Regions from separate parts of the Gemmatimonas sp. genome, predicted to be linked through region 1. Evidence: riboswitches for the same ligand, from Rfam matches in the RefSeq annotation. Region 1 holds a riboswitch; the other holds the start of a gene.
What was found. A riboswitch is a leader RNA that binds a small molecule or an ion and turns the genes downstream of it on or off. The one in region 1 is predicted to bind cyclic di-GMP.
Positions count from the first base shown of each region.

Region 1 (3,182 bases):
CGCCGAGACGTATCAGCTGCTGCTGACGGTCAAGTCTCGGATCATCCCGAACGACGCCGGCGGCAGCGTCGTCCAGACCACCCTCGAGGGAACGGGGAAGAACGCCACCACGGCGGCCAGCAGCGATGTCCGCTGCTCGTCGATGGGCGCCCTCGAAAAGAAGATCGCCGACCTGGTCAAAGCCAAAGTCGCGGCCAAGTAGGCGGCTCGGCCTGCCGAAGCTTGCCACCCCCGGTTGACCCACCCGCCGACCCGGACTAAGCTTAGGGTTCTGTTCCGTGCCGCCGTGGCCTCCTGTACCTCTGGCTGCGGCGATCCACGTAGATGTCGGAGTTCGAACACCCGGTCGGTCAGGCCGTCCGGGCAACCATACTAGAATGCCTACGATCAATCAGCTGGTCCGCCGCGCCCGTAAGGACGTGGTGGAGAAGTCCAAGGCGCCCGCGCTGAAGAGCAATCCGTTCAAGCGTGGCGTGTGCACGCGCGTCTACACCACGACGCCCAAGAAGCCCAACTCGGCGCTGCGCAAGGTTGCGCGTGTTCGTCTCACGAACCAGCTCGAGGTGACGGCCTACATCCCCGGCGAAGGACACAACCTGCAGGAGCACTCGATCGTGCTCGTGCGTGGTGGTCGTGTCAAGGACCTTCCCGGCGTGCGTTACCACATCGTTCGCGGCACGCTTGACGCATCGGGCGTCAACGGCCGTAATCAGAGCCGTTCGAAGTACGGCACCAAGCGCCCCAAGAAGGGCGCCGCGGCTGCTGCAGCCGCCAAGGGAGGTAAGAAGAAGTGAGCCGCCGCAAAAGCGCAGTAAAGCGCACCGTACTTCCTGACGCTCGCTACGACAGCCAGACCGTCTCGAAGTTCATCAATAACCTGATGATTCAGGGCAAGAAGTCCACCGCCGAAGGCATCTTCTACGGCGCGATGGACATCGTGGAAGCCAAGACCAGCCAGCCGGGTGTGGGCGTGTTCAAGCAGGCGTTGAACAACCTCAAGCCGGTGGTCGAAGTGAAGAGCCGTCGCGTCGGCGGTGCCACGTACCAGGTGCCGGTCGAGGTCCGTCAGGATCGTCGCTCCGCCCTCGCCATGCGCTGGCTCATCGGGTATTCGCGCGACCGCAACGAGAAGTCGATGGCCGAGAAGCTGGCTGCCGAAGTGCTCGCTGCAAGCCGTGGCGAAGGCAATGCGATCAAGAAGAAGGAAGACACGCATCGCATGGCTGAAGCCAACAAGGCGTTCGCGCACTATCGCTGGTAGCAACGCAGCGATTGGCTGTTGGACCAAGGTCGGGTCACACAGCCGGCACGATTATTTCAACTGCCTCGGGATATCCCGGGGCAGTTGTCGTTTCGGTGCTGGCATCGTCACAGTTTCGGCCTCGTTGTTTTACTGACGGCATGAAGCGTTGCCCGCCTGAAGTGACCGCGTCAACTTGATGTGGTGCGCTGCCTCACTACCGAGGTCGCGAAACGGCAAACCCGACGGAAGTCGGGGACGCAAAGCTTCGGGGCTTACACGTGGTCCGCCACGTCAGCCGGCCGAGTTACCGAACGAACCCGCTCGCGGAGTTGCAGTGCTCAATCGCGCGATGTCGCACTCCCGACTCATGGCCCTCTCTGGGGCGATGCTATTGCTGGCATCCTGCCGGTCGGCCAACCCGACCACGGCGCTGGATCCCAACGGTGGCAGTCGGGTGTCTCTGGATGCGATGGTCTCCGGACCATCGATGCGTAACGACGCGGCGTCGCAGCTGGCCGTGCTCCGCTACGCGAATCGCCTTCCCCGGATCGACTTCCCGACCGTCCGCCCGGAGTGCCTGACGCAAGGCGAAAACTTCGGGGCGTGGACCGTGCGCTTCGACGGATACGGCTGTGTGGCCGTGGACGGCGAAGGACGGCAAGCGTCGCTCGCGATGGGCCCCAGGGCGGCGCAGAAGGACTACATGACCCACGCGCCGATGGTACTCGGTCCGCAGTACGGCAGCCGCCTGGTGATGCATACCCGCCTCGAGACGACGGCACAGCTGCGCAACGGCACCCCGAACCCCTGGGAAGTCGGGTGGGTCATCTGGCAGTACACCGACGATCAGCGCTTCTACTACTTCATTCCGAAGCCCAACGGCTGGGAACTGGGTAAGCGCGATCCCGCGTACCCGGGCGGTCAGCGATTCCTGGGCTCAGGCTCGGAGCAGACCTTCCCGATCGGCCGGACCTACGACGTCACGATCGTTCAGGTCGATGCCGCGATTGCGGTGTTCGTCGATGGCCACGAAATCGTCCGGCTCCGCGACCAGGAGAGCCCGTATCGGAAGGGGCGCATCGGCATCTATGCCGAAGATGCGACGGTCAAGGTGCACTCGGTGCGGGCGCTCTAGCCCGCGCCTCGCCGCCGCTTCGGTTGCCAGATGATGGCCCTATCACTTATGCGGCATCGTGTGGCATGGCCTGAAGGCGAGCTGAGACCAGGAATCCGCTTGCGGTGACCTTACCCGCGTTTGTGACGTCTATCGCAGAACGTCACACCGCTGGTATTGTCATGCACTCAACATCCCGTGAACCGGCGGACCCAGCCTGGGGTCGCCAGATCCGACTGCTAGGATTCGGTTCACGGGGGATCTCTGTCCCCAGTTCCATTGCCGCTCTTCTCCGCATCTCCGGAGCCGTCGCGCCGCCGCGTTCGGGCATCGAGAGTGACCGTTCTGGTCGCGCTCGTCTGTCTGGCTGCGGCGTCGGCTCGCGCTCAGGGTACTCCTGCCGAGCGCTACAACGCCGCCATGAACGTGGGCTACGCGGCGAAGACGCGCGGTGATACCGCGGCCGCCCGATTGAGTTTCGAGCAGGCGCTCGCGGCCGACACGAGTCAGGCCATCCCTCGTATCGAACTCGGGTACCTCGCGCTCGCTGGCGGTGATCGACCGCGCGCCGCGGACTTCCTGCGACAAGGCGTCGATCGTGATCCGTCGCGCCCCGAAGTTCATCGCCAGTTGGGATACGTGCTGATCAGTCTCAAGCGCACGCGCGAAGCCATCACGGCGTTCGAAGGCATCGCGAAGACCACCAGCGGGCTCACGCCGGTCGATCATCTGGCGCTGGGCTATCTGTATGACGATGTCGGTCGTGAGAAGAGCGCACTCGCCGCATTCAAGGCGGCGTCGCTGGCCGACGACACCATCGTTTCG
Region 1 is NZ_JANPLK010000072.1:68,917-72,098, forward strand. Features, by position in the region: gene RMP10_RS18005 (hypothetical protein) at 1-202, shown strand, start outside; gene rpsL (30S ribosomal protein S12) at 378-794, shown strand; gene rpsG (30S ribosomal protein S7) at 791-1,261, shown strand; cyclic di-GMP riboswitch class I at 1,466-1,555, shown strand; gene RMP10_RS18020 (hypothetical protein) at 1,593-2,378, shown strand; gene RMP10_RS18025 (hypothetical protein) at 2,694-3,182, shown strand, end outside.

Region 2 (3,182 bases), on a different contig from region 1:
GCCGAGCGCCAGAAGAAGTAGCGGTAACCGGTGGTGTACTGCTGATTGAACTGTTTTGAACCGGGAAGGAACTGACCCCGAACACCACCGTTAAACACCGAGTCAGCCTTCTGCTTGAACGCCGCTTCGCCTGTCTGCGCGTAAACCCATGCAAAGCTGTTCACCACTAGGTTATTAAGCTCGGCATACGAATTGGGATCAGTCGAACTCGGTGGGCAACCTGGCGCGTATTCGACGGCCTGTGTCGCCACTTTCCACCGGCTCCACATGTAATCGGTGGACTTTCTGACCTTGAGCAGAATCGCCGCGTTTGCGCTGTGATGCGTGAATGCCTGAATCAGTGCTTCGTTGAGCATGCCGTCCATGTACGTCAGCGATCCACTGTTGGGTGAGCAAATTGCAGGGTATCGCCACGCACCGTCATCCGCCTGCAGGCCCAGGATGGTCGACACAAGTGTCGAGATTTCAGCAGATGTCGCGGTCGCTTCATTGCCACGTGCCTGCAATCGCCAGCCCCACAGCTGCGCCATCAGCGTACGAGCCAGAATACGGGACTCGATGTCCGGGTGGCCCACAATTCGGGCGTTGTCACGGAAGTAGCGCAGTCCTTCGGATACACGGCCCACCGCAAAGCGCGATTTCTCATCGCCGGTCAATTGGTAGTGAATGGCGATGCCATCCATCTGCGACCAATGCGGTGACGTCCCATAATTGTTGGCCTCGAGATAGTTGGTGCGATAGGCGAGCATCTGCCGCGTGCCTCTCACCCAGTACTCGGGATTTCCGGTTCGCACCCAATGCGCATAATAGACCTGAGCGCGATCGTAGTAGTTCTGCTCCCATACATCGCCAGACTGCGCCCAATGCTGATCGGCGTACGTCTTGAAATCGACGTCGAACTTCGCCGCGAACGTCGAAATCGAAGTGGTCGCGGCCACAGTAAGCGTTGGCCCAACCAGATTTGTCCGCACGAGGTAGTCCGGATCCGACGGCAGAATCAGCCCGCTCGGAAGCGATGGATTGTCCGTCTGTGCCGGCAAATCAGCCAGCGTGCGTGTCGATCCGAGCACGATTTCGGCCGCGACGTTCGTTCCGGCCGAGAGCGTGTACGGGAACTGCACCAGGATTGTGGCGAGCGATCCATCCGGATGGCGCCCGCGCAGCGAGGAGACGAAAATCCGCTGCTCTGTTCCGGCCACGAACACGCGAACCGAACCGAGATCGGTGTCTCGCAAAGCACCGGGGATCAGCGGAATCCCGCTGGAAACTAGAACAGTGCCGGAACCGGCGGATGTGCGCGTGAGCAGCGCCGCGATGCGCGTGCCGCCGACTGGCGGTGGCGGTGCGACGGTTGCGGTAACCGTTACCGGAAGTTCCCCGATCGCCCCAAGCGCGTCAACGACGCGAATCCTGGTCTGGCCCGCCGTGAGCGCCGTAATAAGACCAGTGGCGCTTACAGCAGCGATCGAAGGATTCAGCGAGGTAAAGGAGACGGAGCCAGCGGCATTCTGCACGACCGTGCGAGCCGTGTCTCCCACGGCCAAGCCAAAGCCTGCCGAATTAAACCGAAGTGCTGCGGGCCCCGTGCCCACAAACACGTAAAAAGAATCGGTGCCCGCTGCCGTGCGCGCGGTGACATAAGCCGCACCATTGGCGACTCCTGTCACTACGGCGTACTGCCCGCCATTTTGCTGGGCCGCGACGGACGCCACGGTCGCATTCGACGACCGCCAGACCGGTTGGGTCGTCGAGCGCGATTTCGTTCTCGCGGCGGGCGATACCCATAGCGTCGTTTGTTGCCCGATTGACATCGTCGTTGCTTCACGCATCGTTGCCGATGCGACGTCAACGGCAATCGCTTGCGATTTTTCTGGTGCAGTGATCGCCGTTTGGTCAGCGCAGCCACTGATCAGCAAACCTGCACTTATGGCAAGGATCATCCTGTCGGCACTCCAATTTCGTCCCACCTACCCTCCAGAGCGTTTTGGCGGCTCGACCGGCACGGCGTCCCCCTGAGGGTTTTCGCCGTAGCCTCGTAGCTTTGCGTCGCCGACTTTCGTCGCCTATGCCGTATTTCGGCCCACAGGGCAGGGCTCCGATAGCGGAATCCTGAACCGACCTGAACCGAAGGGTTGACGAATGCCACGGCAGGTGGCAACCAAGCAATCCCGTGGCGTGACGCCAACCACAAACTGAGTGACTTTCTGCAGGAAAAGTGGGTCCGAAATCACAAGGGGAGGTTATCGCGAGCTCTCGTAAGGAGTTGCACTGTCCCAACTTCACGTCTCCGCAAGAAACTACATTTCTCCTCCGGCGACCGAACCCTCGCTGGACATTCTTTAACAAGAACGTTCTTCCGTCTGACCCAAAAAACAACCTCACGCGGCCTTTCGAACGAAGCCGCACGAAAGTTCAGTTTATCCGACCTCGTCAACATTTACGAGCTGCTGTGTGAGAGAAGCTACCGTAGAAGATTCTCATTTTAAGGGCGCGGGGGACTCTTTGCGGACCATGACTCGGCAAGCGCCGATTTCGCTAGATGGCGCCCGCCCGTTTCGCTCCAAGCCGATCACCCATTTCGGGCGAAACCGATCCACGGTGCGCTGAGCCCACGGCATCCGACTATGGCCTACGTTTTTTGACCGTTCATTCGAAAAGACGGGGCGCCCGCAGAGGGAGACTCCCCCCCCGCTGCGACGCGAGCGTTTGTTCGATCAGCATAGCGAGTCCGGTTTGGAGAGGGCGAGGGGTGATCATCGACGAACAGATCCGTGAGGGTCGTGTCGTAGTAGCGAGGCCCGCGGATATGCCCGTGCGACGCGGCGGGCGCGTCGTGATCGCCGACGATTCGAGCGGGACGGTCCCGAGGTTCGCGTCGAGCATCGAATTGACGGAGCGAGAGGCGACGGTGCCGGCCGCGACGGCGCACGCGCACGTCGCTTTGAGGCCGAAAGCGTCGTCGCGGCTGAGCAGCGCAACCAGGCCGAGACAGGCGCGACAGCTCTGCTCGGGATGCGGTAGCCGGCGCAGCGAACCCTCGATGACCTGGCCGGTGGCGGGGCCATTGCTCGCGCCCTACGCGATTAAGCGCGACGGCGACCACTCGAGCGGGCGTTGATGCGCCCTCGGCTGCGCTGCACTTGGCTTGGCGGCGTACCTGCACAGCAACTCGAGCACCACGA
Region 2 is NZ_JANPLK010000067.1:11,531-14,712, reverse strand. Features, by position in the region: gene RMP10_RS16785 (Ig-like domain-containing protein) at 1-1,940, opposite strand, end outside; cyclic di-GMP riboswitch class I at 1,984-2,080, opposite strand; gene RMP10_RS16780 (hypothetical protein) at 3,076-3,182, opposite strand, start outside.
Region 2: linked by a shared signal. The riboswitch ahead of RMP10_RS16785 (Ig-like domain-containing protein) and the one ahead of RMP10_RS18020 (hypothetical protein) in region 1 are both predicted to bind cyclic di-GMP.